2 regions of the Streptomyces sp. JLSY215 genome follow, and region 2 is predicted to be linked to the other one. Evidence: riboswitches for the same ligand, from Rfam matches in the RefSeq annotation. Region 2 holds a riboswitch; the other holds the start of a gene.
What was found. A riboswitch is a leader RNA that binds a small molecule or an ion and turns the genes downstream of it on or off. The one in region 2 is predicted to bind glycine.

Region 1: linked by a shared signal. The riboswitch ahead of gcvP (aminomethyl-transferring glycine dehydrogenase) and the one ahead of gcvT (glycine cleavage system aminomethyltransferase GcvT) in region 2 are both predicted to bind glycine.

Annotation. Positions count from the first base shown of each region.
Region 1 covers NZ_CM185022.1:1,243,425-1,249,964, forward strand. Annotated here, with positions in the region: gene AC5677_RS05600 (glutamate-cysteine ligase family protein) at 1-422, opposite strand, end outside; gene AC5677_RS05605 (hypothetical protein) at 1,015-1,605, shown strand; gene AC5677_RS05610 (DUF5999 family protein) at 1,904-2,104, shown strand; gene gcvP (aminomethyl-transferring glycine dehydrogenase) at 2,219-5,104, opposite strand; glycine riboswitch at 5,292-5,389, opposite strand; gene AC5677_RS05620 (PRC-barrel domain-containing protein) at 5,504-5,887, shown strand; gene AC5677_RS05625 (DNA polymerase IV) at 5,797-6,540, opposite strand, start outside.
Region 2 covers NZ_CM185022.1:6,078,312-6,084,851, forward strand. Annotated here, with positions in the region: gene glyA (serine hydroxymethyltransferase) at 313-1,572, opposite strand; gene gcvH (glycine cleavage system protein GcvH) at 1,677-2,054, opposite strand; gene gcvT (glycine cleavage system aminomethyltransferase GcvT) at 2,166-3,293, opposite strand; glycine riboswitch at 3,327-3,444, opposite strand; glycine riboswitch at 3,445-3,540, opposite strand; gene AC5677_RS27235 (AAA family ATPase) at 3,774-4,499, shown strand; gene AC5677_RS27240 (enhanced serine sensitivity protein SseB) at 4,613-5,503, shown strand; gene AC5677_RS27245 (enhanced serine sensitivity protein SseB C-terminal domain-containing protein) at 5,566-6,369, shown strand.

The DNA.
Region 1 (6,540 bases), 4.8 Mb from region 2:
GCGGCCGTGAGGTCGGTGGCGGCCATGGTGGGCAGAATTCCGATCATCACTATCCGCGCGGCGACCTCACGGGCTTTTCTGTCCGCGTAGGAGAGGCCCGTGCGGAGTTCCTCGGCGAGCTGGTCGAGGACGCGGCCGGCCAATCGGTGCGGCGCGATGTTGACCTCGAGACTGCACTGGGCGAGTTCCGTCTGGAAATCACGACTCCCGATGCGTTCCAGAACTTGAGAGTTCAGCATTCGGGGCAGTCCGTCCGCGCCCGCGAGATTGAGCTCGATCTCCAGGCCGATGAGATTCTTGGGCCGGTCGAACCTCTTCTCTTCCAGCATCCTCCGCAATCCCGCGAGACACTCGTGGAGCTTTCTTCGATAACGCTCCCGGTCAGCCAGGTCGATGCCGTGCGCGGCGACCTTCTCCCCCATCGAAGGGTCCTTCCTCGATCGAGCGAACGGCCCGTGGACACGGGCTGGTTGGGGCCGTCCCCGATACCACCGGGGCACGAGCTACGGTCGATGATGCCCCGGCAATCTGATCGATAACGCCTCCCGGGCACCCTGGTACCGATAGGCTCGAAGTGGCGGCGGACCGGAGCCGGGCAGGACATACCCATGGCATGCGCCAAGGGCATATCCAAGCGGCCATCGCCATAAGCATTTCTCTTGTGAAAAACACCGACAAGATTCGGCCTACCACGCCCGCGGGAAAATATGAGGTGGCGTGGACAAAGGTCCGCGCAAAGCGGGGGAAATCCCCCCGAAGAAGGGTCCGGATTCCGCCTTGCCGGAAATCCACAAGACCAGTAGCCGAAACATTTTCAGAACATACGTCGTATAAACTCCGCACACGAGGCAGAGAGTTGGCGCCCGGTGCTGCGGTGTTCTCACCGGCACTGGGGCATTGCGCTGACCCACCGGGGCCACCGCTCCGGCCGGCCATGCTCTGGCCCCGCATGCTGACAGCGCCGTCCGCACCTGCCCGGCTTCACCGTGTCTCCGAAGTGAGAGGCGACCCACCATGCCGCTGCACCTCCCCCCTGCCCCTGCGCCCGCCCTGCGCAGCGTTCTCGCCGCCCTCGGCTCGCCCACCGCCGTCCGCGAAGCCCCGAGCTCCGCCCTGCGCGACCATCACGGCCCGCTCAGTCCCGACCGTCCGCTGCCCGTCCACGTCTGGGACGACGTCAGCCGCGCGGGCGGCTCGCCGCGCACCCGGCTGGCCGGCTGGCGCTTCCTCGTCCGCAGCGGGGAGCGCGCCGTGGCAGCCGCCGAGGCGATGCTCACCGCAGACGGCTGGACGTTCTCGCACTTCTGCGGCGGCCCCTATGTGGGCGCGACCGAGCAGGCGCTCCAGCAGGCGGAGTCGCTGTCCGCGCCGTACCAGCCGCGGCTGCTGTCCGTACCGGAGCTGTACATGCTCACGCTGTGGCTGCATCACGACATCGCCTCGGACGGCGCGGACGGCCTGCCCGACCCCGGTGACCTGCTGGTACCGCTGGCGCCCGCGCCGCCCGGAATCGCCCCGCACCACCCGCAGCGCGTCGCCGATCTGCTGCCCCGGCTCACCCTCCGCCTCGCCCCCGGCCCGCTGCTGGACTCCCCGGCCGCCTGACCGCGCACACCGTCGCCCAGCGCAGCGCCCCGCGCCCCATCCGGCCGCGGGGCGCAGTGCTGCGCTCACCCGGGCGGGCCAGTAGCCCGAAGCACTCTCAACCCCCTTGGGCAAGAATGCAATTGAACCGCCCGCACGGGTGATGCGTCCTCATCCAGTGAGTACCACTGCCGCCAAATCCCTGCGGAAACCCTTCCGTGGGGCAACACTGGGACCAACCGATGGAAACGGGGGAGCGGCCATGGCCATCTCATCGAGCCGCACAACGACGTTCACACCGCAGCGAAAGACAACTTCCATGTGTCAGCACCAACCTCCTTGCCCGTCCGCAGACTCCAGCGACCGGGAGGCCGCGCATCCCGTGGCGCACCACCCCGAACAGGGCTGGAGCCTGCTGTGCAACGGCGTCCTGCTCTTCGAGGACACCGGTGAGCTGCTGCCGGACGGGCAGGTCATCGCCCCGCACCGACCGCAGGAACGGGTTGCCAGCGTGGCCTGACCCACAGCACCTGGCAGAACAACAGGGCCCCCGGCAGATCTGCCGAGGGCCCTTGATGTGTAGATGTGTACCGACGGGACGGGCAACCGCTACCCGGACACCCCGTACGCCGGATCAGTCGTGGTACTCGTCCAGCGGCGGGCAGGAGCAGACGAGGTTACGGTCACCGAAGGCACCGTCGATACGGCGCACCGGCGGCCAGTACTTCTCCGCGGCCACGACACCGGCCGGGAAGGCAGCCACCTCACGGCTGTAGGGGTGCGACCAGTCGCCGGCCAGCGCGCCCGCGGTGTGCGGGGCGTTGCGCAGCGGATTGTCGTCCTTGTCCCACTCCCCCGAGCCGACCTTCTCGATCTCCGCGCGAATGGCGATCATCGCGTCGCAGAAGCGGTCCAGCTCGTCCAGGTCCTCGCTCTCGGTCGGCTCGATCATCAGCGTGCCGGCCACCGGGAAGGACATCGTCGGCGCGTGGAAGCCGTAGTCGATCAGCCGCTTGGCGACATCGTCGATGCTCACGCCGGTGGCCTTGGTCAGCGGCCGGACGTCGATGATGCACTCGTGCGCCACCAGGCCGCCGGGGCCGGTGTAGAGCACCGGGTAGTGCGGCTCCAGGCGCTTGGCGATGTAGTTCGCGCTCAGGACCGCGACCTGGGTGGCGCGCTTGAGGCCCTCGCCGCCCATCAGGCGGACGTACGCCCAGGAGATCGGCAGGATCCCGGCGGAGCCCCAGGGAGCCGCGGAGATCGGCCCGACGCCGGTCTCGGGGCCCGCGGTGGGCTGCAGCGGGTGGTTGGGCAGGTACGGCGCCAGGTGGGCGCGGACGCCGACCGGGCCGACACCGGGGCCGCCGCCGCCGTGCGGGATGCAGAAGGTCTTGTGCAGGTTGAGGTGCGAGACATCGCCGCCGAACTTGCCGGGCTCGGCGAGACCGACCAGCGCGTTGAGGTTGGCGCCGTCGACGTAGACCTGGCCGCCGGCGTCGTGCACCGCCGCACAGATCTGGGTGATGTGCTCCTCGAAGACGCCGTGCGTCGAGGGATAGGTCACCATCAGGACCGCGAGCTCGTCCCGGTGCTTGTCGATCTTGGCGTGCAGATCGTCGGTGTCGACCTCGCCGTCCTCGCCGGTCTTGACGACGACGACCTTCATGCCGGCCATGACGGCACTGGCGGCGTTGGTACCGTGCGCCGAGGAGGGAATCAGGCAGACGGTGCGCTGCTCGTCGCCGTTGGCGCGGTGGTAGGCGCGGACGGCCAGCAGACCGGCCAGCTCGCCCTGGGATCCGGCGTTCGGCTGGATGGAGACCTTGTCGTAGCCGGTGACCGTGGCGAGCCGCTCCTCCAGCTCCTGGATGAGCGTCAGGTAGCCCTGCGCCTGGTCGGCGGGGGCGAAGGGGTGCAGCTGGCCGAATTCGGGCCAGGTGACCGGCTCCATCTCGGTCGTGGCGTTCAGCTTCATCGTGCAGGAGCCGAGCGGGATCATGCCGCGGTCCAGCGCGTAGTCCTTGTCCGCGAGCGTGCGCAGGTAGCGCAGCATCGCGGTCTCGGAGCGGTGCTGGTGGAAGACCGGGTGCGCGAGGTAGTCCTCGCCGCGCAGCAGCTCCTGCGGCAACGCTTCGGCGGCGACGGCGTCCAGCTGCTCGACATCGCCCTGCACCCCGAAGGCGCTCCAGACACCGGCCAGCTGCGCGCGCCCGGTGGTCTCGTCACAGGCGATACCGACCAGGTCCGCGTCGACCGGCCGGAGGTTGACGCCCGCCTCACGGGCCGCGGCGACGACCTCGGCGGCCCGGCCCGGCACCCGCGCCGTGAGCGTGTCGAAGTACGCGTCGTGGACGATCTCCACGCCGCCGGCGCGCAGGCCCTCGGCCAGGACGGCGGCGTAGCGGTGGGTGCGCCGGGCGATGGTCCGCAGGCCCTCGGGACCGTGGTAGACCGCGTACATCCCGGCCATCACGGCGAGCAGCACCTGCGCGGTGCAGATGTTGCTGGTCGCCTTCTCGCGACGGATGTGCTGCTCACGGGTCTGCAGCGCGAGGCGGTAGGCCTTGTCGCCGTCCGCGTCGACGGAGACGCCCACCAGGCGGCCGGGCAGGCTGCGGGCGAACTTCTCGCGTACGGCCATGAAGCCGGCGTGCGGTCCGCCGAAGCCCATCGGAACGCCGAAGCGCTGGGTCGTGCCCACCGCGATGTCCGCGCCGAGCTCGCCGGGCGAGGTCAGCAGCGTCAGGGCGAGCAGGTCGGCGGCGACGGTGACGACCGCGCCCAGCTCCTGGGCCTGCGCTATGACGGTACGCGGGTCACGCACCGCGCCGGACGCGCCCGGGTACTGCAGCAGCATGCCGAAGACACCGCGTTCGGCGATCTCCGCGGGAATGCCGTCGGACAGGTCCGCCACGACGACCTCGACGCCGGTCGGCTCGGCACGGGTCTGGATCACCGCGATGGTCTGCGGCAGACAGTCCGCGTCGATCAGGAAGACACCCTGCTTGACCTTGCCGACGCGGCGGGAGAGCGCCATCGCCTCGGCGGCGGCCGTCCCCTCGTCCAGCAGGGAGGCACCGGAGGTGGGCAGTCCGGTCAGGTCGGCGACCATGGTCTGGAAGTTGAGCAGCGCCTCCAGACGGCCCTGCGATATCTCCGGCTGGTAGGGCGTGTACGCCGTGTACCAGGACGGGTTCTCCATGACGTTGCGCAGGATCACCGGCGGGGTGAACGTGCCGTAGTAGCCGAGGCCGATCATGGAGGACAGGACCTGGTTACGGTCCGCGAGGCCGCGCAGCTCCTTGAGGACCTCCGCCTCCGTACGGGCCTGCGGCAGGCCGAGCGCCTCCGCGCTCTTGATCACGTCGGGTACGGCCGTGGCGGTGAGATCGTCCAGCGATCCGAAGCCGACCTGCGCGAGCATCTTGGCCTGCGCCTCGAGGTCGGGACCGACGTGCCGGGCCTCGAAGGGCGTACCGCGCTCCAGCTCTGTCAGGGAGATGCGATTGGTGGTCATCTGCGGGGGCCTCCTGGTCACTGCGACCTACGAGGGGCACCACGGCGCGGGTGCCCGGACGGCCTCCCCCTCTGTCATCTCAACCTGAGAGCTTCACCGGTCCGCAGGCTGCGGCCCGGCTTTCACCGTCGGTGAGGAGGGGTCCCGGCGCTGTGCCACCGCGGCCCGCCCTGCTTTCCAGAGTGACCTCGTCCATGCGGTACGGATGCCTGAGAGATTCCGGGGAGGATTTGCTCCTTCGGCGCCCCCGCCGCGAACGGCAAGGGACTCTCCCGCATGGGGTCAGCGGCCATCAGTCAGCCTACCAGCGCACCTGTCGGGGGAACTTTCGAGTGGCCGGGGCATGAAATGTGCCGTTTGGTAGTTGTCACAGGGCAGTTGCGACCACAAGGAGGGGCTGTGCACACCGATATCGATCCCCGGAGCCTGATCGGCCGCAAAGCGTTCGACCGGAACGGCACCAAGATTGGGACCATTGATGAGGTATATCTCGATGACGCGACCGGCGAACCCGAATGGGCGGCCGTGCGCACCGGTCTCTTCAGCCGGGACGCGTTCGTCCCCCTGGAGCCGAGCGAGCTGGCGGACGAGGGGCTACGCATCCCCTACGACCGCAAGCTGATCAAGGACGCCCCGGACTTCGGGGTGGGCCGCCATCTCTCCCCCGAGCAGGAACTCCAGCTCTACCACCACTACCGGCTGGATATCTCCTCCCCGGGCTCCGACCCCGTTGCGTCCCCGGGCGACAAGGACTTCGGCAAGATCGCCGGCTCGGAGGACTGACCGGCTCCTGATTCCCCGCCCACCAGTGGCAACGGCTCCCCCGGCCGCAGCGCCGGGTCATCGACGGCAAAGGTCCGCACCCTTCCCGGTGCGGACCACGGCTGTTCAAAACGTACGGTCACTCTGCCCACCCCGCTGCCCTGCACCCAGCCGGCGCCGTACTCGTCGTGCACCACGTCCAGCCCCGGATGCCAGCGGCGCGGCCGCTCCTCCTCCGGCTCCGGCTCACCCACCCCGCCCGACACCGGCGCCGCCGCTCTGGCCGCTGCCCTGGCCGCCGTCTCCTCGGCTTCCTGCTCGGTCGCCAGCTGGGCGAACAGATCCTCCTGCGTGAAGTCGGCGAGCCCGCTCACCCCGACCCCCAGCAGCCGCACCCCGCCCGTGGTGTCCACCGTCTCCAGGAGCCGCGCCACCGCCTCCCGTACGACCGCGGGGTCGTCCGTCGGCCCGCGCAGCGTCTCCGACCTGGTCAGCGTCGAGAAATCGTAATTACGGACCTTGATCACCACCGTGCGACCGGACCGCCCGGCCTCCCGCAACCGGTGCACACAGCGCTCCGCCAGCCGCACCAGCTCGGCCCGCACCCGCGTCCGGTCGGTGAGATCGACCTCGAAGGTGTCCTCGACCGAGATGGATTTCGCGTCCCGCTCGGC
Region 2 (6,540 bases):
CCCTTGTCTGCTCGTGGTGGACGTGGAGCGGCGGGGCGGGGGTGGAGCCCAGACGGCAGCAGGTACGTTTCTGCGCCGATTTTCGAGCGTAACCCGGACGGCGGCACCGGACCGTGTACGGGCATCGTCGAGTGACCGTCGTCACGGACAACGGCAGATGACCGGAGGAAAGGGACGGATGCTCGGCCGCGCGGGCGCGCGGACCGGCCGTGAGCCCGGGGCGGGTGTGCGGCCCCGGGCTCACGGCTGGTTCCTTACGTCGTGACGCGCGTCACATCGCCGATGCGGCGCGGTCCGGCGCGGTGCGGTATGTCACAGCGACGGGTACAGCGGGTGCTTGTCCGCCAGTGCGGTGACGCGGGCCTTGAGCGCCTCGGTGTCGTACGACGGCTTGAGCGCCTCGGCGATGATGTCGGCGACCTCGCGGAAGTCCTCGGCGGTGAAGCCGCGGGTGGCCAGCGCCGGCGTGCCGATGCGCAGGCCGGAGGTGACCATCGGGGGGCGGGGGTCGTTCGGGATGGCGTTGCGGTTGACCGTGATGCCGACCTCGTGGAGGCGGTCCTCGGCCTGCTGGCCGTCCAGCTCGCTGTTGCGCAGGTCGACCAGGACCAGGTGGACGTCGGTGCCGCCGGACAGGACGGAGACGCCGACCTCGGTGACGTCCGGCTGGATCAGCCGCTCGGCGAGGATGCGGGCGCCCTCGAGGGTGCGCTGCTGGCGCTCCTTGAACTCCTCCGACGCCGCGACCTTGAAGGAGACCGCCTTCGCCGCGATGACGTGCTCCAGCGGGCCGCCCTGCTGACCCGGGAAGACCGCGGAGTTGATCTTCTTGGCCAGCTCCTGGGTGGAGAGGATGACGCCGCCGCGGGGACCGCCGAGGGTCTTGTGCGTGGTGGTCGTCACGACGTGGGCGTGCGGCACCGGGGAGGGGTGCAGCCCCGCGGCCACCAGGCCGGCGAAGTGCGCCATGTCCACCATCAGGTACGCGCCGACCTCGTCGGCGATCCGGCGGAAGGCGGCGAAGTCCAGCTGACGCGGGTAGGCGGACCAGCCGGCCACGATCAGCTTCGGGCGGTGCTCCTTGGCGAGGCGCTCGACCTCTTCCATGTCGACCAGGTTGGTCTTCTCGTCGACGTGGTAGGGCACCACGTTGTAGAGCTTGCCGGAGAAGTTGATCTTCATGCCGTGGGTGAGGTGCCCGCCGTGCGCGAGGTTCAGACCCAGGATGGTGTCGCCCGGCTTGATCAGCGCGAACATCGCGGCGGCGTTGGCCTGCGCACCGGAGTGCGGCTGGACGTTGGCGGCCTCGGCGCCGAAGAGGGCCTTGATGCGGTCGATGGCGATCTGCTCGACGACGTCGACGTGCTCGCAGCCGCCGTAGTAGCGGCGGCCGGGGTAGCCCTCGGCGTACTTGTTGGTGAGGACGGAGCCCTGGGCCTCCATGACGGCGACGGGGGCGAAGTTCTCCGACGCGATCATCTCGAGGGTGGACTGCTGGCGGTGGAGCTCGGCGTCGACGGCGGCGGCGACGTCGGGGTCGAGCTCATGGAGGGAGCTGTTGAGAAGCGACATGAGTCTTTCCTGGAGGGGTCAGGGGGCGCGAGGGGCCCCCGGACGGGGTCCGGGGGAGCTTGCGCGCAGGCGGTCGCGGGACGGGGCGGTCGGGCCGGGGAGCCTCAGCCCTGGACGAAGGCGGCGTACTCGTCGGCCGAGAGCAGGTCGTCCGGCTCGCCGCTGATCTTCACCTTGAACAGCCAACCGCCCTCGAACGGGGCGGAGTTCACCAGTGCGGGGTCGGCGGCGACGTCCTCGTTGATCTCCGTGATCTCACCGTCGACCGGCGAGTAGAGGTCGCTGACCGACTTGGTCGACTCCAGCTCGCCGCAGGACTCGCCCGCCGTGACCTGCGTGCCGACCGCGGGAAGCTCCACGTACACGACGTCACCGAGCGCGTTGGCGGCGTGCTCCGTGATGCCGACCGTCGACACGCCGTCCTCGGCGGCCGACAGCCACTCGTGCTCCTTGCTGTAGCGCAGCTGCTGGGGGTTGCTCATGGCTCGATTCTCCTGTACGCGAAGGGGTGATCGTGAATGGGGTCTTGCACAGTGAGACGGCAGTGGGTGCCGTTACCGCGGTGAACCGTTGCTTCTGACGCCGGTGCCCGGCTACTTCTGGCGCTTGTAGAAGGGCAGCGCGACGACCTCGTACGGCTCATGGGTTCCACGGATGTCCACGGAGACACCCTCGGTGCCGGGCGTGGCGTAGGCCGCGTCCACATAGGCGATGGCGAGCGGCTTGCCCAGGGTGGGGGAGGGGGCCCCGGAGGTGACCTCACCGATGACCGTGCCGTCGGCCGCGACGACCTGGAAACCGGCGCGCGGCACCCGGCGGCCCGCGGCGATCAGCCCGACGAGCTTGCGCGGGGGAGTGGTCTCGGCGCGCTCGGCGGCCTCGGCCAGCGCGGCCCGGCCCACGAAGTCGCCGTTGTTGGTGGTCTTCTCGAACTTCACGACCCGGCCCAGGCCCGCGTCGAACGGCGTGGTGGCGGTGGTCAGCTCGTGCCCGTACAGCGGCATGCCCGCCTCCAGGCGCAGCGTGTCGCGGCAGGACAGCCCGCACGGGACCAGCCCGGCGTCCTTACCGGCCTCGGTCAGCGCCTCCCAGAGGGCGACCGCGTCCGCCGGCCGGACGAACAGCTCGAAGCCGTCCTCGCCGGTGTAGCCGGTACGGGCGATCAGCGCCTGCACACCGGCGACCGTGCCGGGCAGGCCCGCGTAGTACTTGAGGCCGTCCAGATCGGCGTCCGTCAGCCGCTTGAGGATGCCGGGGGACTCCGGTCCCTGCACTGCGAGCAGCGCGTAGGCGTCCCGGTCGTCGCGCACCGCGGCGTCGAATCCCGCCTGCCGCTCGGTCAGCGTGTCCAGCACCACCTGGGCGTTCGAGGCATTGGCGACGACCATGTACTCCTGGTCGGCCAGGCGGTAGACGATCAGGTCGTCGAGGATGCCGCCCTCGGCCTCGCAGATCATGGTGTAGCGGGCGCGGCCGGTCTTGACGCCGCCGATGTTGCCCACCAGCGCGTAGTCGAGGAGGTCGGCGGCCTGCGGCCCGGTGACGGTGATCTCGCCCATGTGGGAGAGGTCGAAGAGGCCGGCGCGGGTGCGGACGGCGACGTGTTCGTCGCGCTCGCTGCCGTAGCGCAGCGGCATGTCCCAGCCGGCGAAGTCGGTCATGGTCGCGCCGAGCGCGCGGTGCGTGGCATCCAGCGCGGTGCGGCGGGGGGCATCAGTCATGGTTCTGGGCTCCCAGGCATGGGTGACAAGACGGTCTCCCCATCTGTCATCGGAACCTGAGAGGTTCACCGGGATCCCGCGAACGGACCCGGTTTGCACCTTGGGTGGAGCCGCCCCCTCAGCCGGGCAGTGGCTCGCTTTTCAGATCTGCCTCGCCCGCGCGGTATAGGGGCCTGAGAGATTCAAGGGAGGACTTGCTCCTTCGGCGCCCCGCCATGGCGGCCGGGGACTCTCCCGCGCGGATTCAAGCGGCCGGTATGCAGTTGGTCGTGCGATGGCTGTGCCCTGGTGAGCAGAGATGCGCACGTGGCGCCGACATCATTGCATGGGAACGCCGGATCGAGGAGGGGCGGCCGTCACCCGGCTCACGAGCAGGACAGATCCGGCATTCGCCTTGATGGGCATTACCGTTTCTTGACACTCTGCGGGGTGGGAACGGTGCCGAACCGGCACCGAACCGGACCGGGAGGGGCGATCACGGTGCACAGTGAAGCCGCATTCGCGACAACGTCAGGGGTCGCTCCCCAGAAGACGGGGGGCGACCCCCAAGGACCGCCGGCGGCCGTCCGCCGCCCCCGGCGCGCGCCCCGGGACGTCGTACGGCCCGGCCGCAGCGCCGACGTCCTGGACCTGCGGGGTCCGGGCGGCCGTCCCGCCGAGCTGCGCTTTCCGGCGGGTGACCTCGTGGTGGTCTCCGGGCTGCCGGGCAGCGGCAAGAGCACCCTGATGCACCGCATCGTGCCGTCGCTGGACGCGCGCGGCGCCGCCGTGCACCGCATCGATTCGCAGGACGTCCGCGAACGCTGGGAGCGCGGCCGGCTGCGCCGGCTGCCGTACGGGGCCTACCGCCCGCTGGTCCGGGCCGCGCACTATCTCGGGCTGCGCCGCGCGCTCCGCTCCGGCGACAGCGCGGTCGTGCACGACTGCGGCACGCTCGCCTGGGTGCGCCGCTGGATCGCCCGGTCGGCCCGGCGGCGCGGCGGCGGGGTGCATCTGGTGCTGCTGGACGTGCCGCCCCAGGTGGCGCTGTCCGGGCAGGAGTCGCGCGGGCGCGGGGTGTCGGGGTACGCCTTCGCGCGGCACCAGGGCGCGGTGGGCGGGCTGGTCGGTGCGGCCGAAACGGGGCGGCCGCCCAAGGGGTTCGGCTCGGTGGTGCTGCTGGACCGGCGGGCGGCCAGCGCGCTGGAGACGGTCGGCTTCGGCTGAGCGTCCGGTGACCTCCGGCCGTCCGGCCGGGCATCCGCCCCGCACGCGCCGCCTCCCACCTCCTCGTCTAGGGTCGTTGGCCTGAAGGCGCGGTGCGGAACGGGTGGATGAAGATGACATTTCCGGAGCAGGGGAACTTTCCGGCGCAGGGCGGCTTTCCGGACCAGGGGGGCTTTCCTGACCAGGGCGGCAGCCCCGGGTACGGGGACTTCCCGGACCAGGGGATACCCCAGCTGTCCTGGCCCGCGAACGAGCTCGAAGAGGTCCTCGGTGCCGCGGCCGGACACCCCGGCGCGGGCGGCCGGATCGTGGAGGTCCTGGGCCGCAGCCGGGTGTGGGTGCCGCTGCCCAACGGCGGCGGCCCGGAGAGCGCAGGCCCCGGTGCCCGTGGACTGGACCTGCCGACGGTCGAGATCGAGGGCGCGGCCTATGTCCCGGTCTTCAGCTCCGAGCAGGAGTTCATGAAGGTCGTCGGGTCGCATATGTCCTTCACCGTCGCCCCGGCCCGGGAGTTCGCCCGCGGGCTGCCGCCGAAGCTGGGGATCGCGGTCAATCCGGACGGCACCATCGGCGTCCCGCTGCCGCCGCCCGCGGTGGCCGAACTGTGCCGGCCGGGCCGCGGCGAAGCGGACGCCGGTCTGCCGGGCGGCGGCCGGGTGCGGCTCTTCGAACCGGACTGGCAGGAAGAGCCGGTGGACTTCCTGGCCGCGGCCGGACTGGAGTTCTCCGGTGTCGGAACTGTCCTGACTGCCCGGCGCGCCCTGGCCAGTGTCGAGGGCGACACGCCCGCGCTGTTCGTCGGAGTGCAGGTCGAGGCCGCCGCCTCCGCGCTGCACGACGGCACCGCCCGCGACGCGGTGCTCAATGCCCTCGGACGTGCGCTCGGGGCCGTGCCGGTGCCCTGGCCCGTGCAGCTGGTGATGCTCGACATCGCCCAGGGCGACCCCGTCGCCGACTGGCTGCTGGAGCGCGTGCGGCCCTTCTTCGCCCGGGACCACTCGTAAGCTGGTTGGATGACGGGCGGGCGCACCCCCACGTGCCCCGCCAATGCGAAGGGACGGACCACGTGAGCGCGGGTGCGCATCAGGGAGCGGCGGCGGCCGGCCAGGTCGAGCAGATGCTGCAGCAGGTCTCGCCCGGTCGCTACGACGCCTATGAGGCGCTGCTGCACGCGCTCGCCGCCGGCCAGGTCTGGATGCTCCTGTGGCAGGGCCGCGCCGGAATGCCCGATGCGCAGTACGGAAACATGGAGGTCGAGGGCCTGGGCTATGCGCCCTGTGTGACCTCCGCCGCCGAACTCGCCGCCTCCGGCTGGAACCGCGACCACGAACTCGTCACCGGCGTGGAGATCGCCGCCTCGCTCTTCCCCGACCGCTGGGGCCTGTGGCTGAATCCGCACGCTCCCGGCGGCGGCGTCGGCATCCCCTGGCTGGATCTGCGCCGTATCGCCGGCGGCCTCGACCGGCTGCCGGCCGGGCCGCTGCGGATCTCCGAACCGGTCATCGACATCCCGCAGTTCTATGCCCTGCTTGCCCAGAATGCCCACCGGACGCCCGCTGTACGGTCGTTGCGCCGGGCCTGGGTGCAACCGGCCCTGGGTGCCCCGTATCTGGCGATCGGGCTGGATCTGTACGACGCCGGGCAGCCGGCGGTGGACTCCGTGCGGCTGATGATTCAGCAGTCGATCGGTGCCGTTCCGGATGGTTTGCCCGTCTCGACGGTCGCCATGAACGACGAGTACGACCCCGTCGCGATGTGGATGCGCGCCTCCACCCGGCCCTTTTTCGACCGCGACGGCTACGGCCAGGCGCCGGGGCAGCCGCCCGCTCCCGCGCCCACCTACGGCTACGGATACCCGCGCCCGTACTGACGTCCATGTCAACACCAGACGCCGCCGTCCGGCGTCGATCTTGGCGTGAATTCGCCCCATGTGCCCTCCTGCTGAGCCCCTCTCACGTGGGCATTCGCTCCGCTCAGCCACTACTTCCGTCCGTATAACGGAACACCGCGAGCCACATCACAGTTGCGCATCCATTCACCG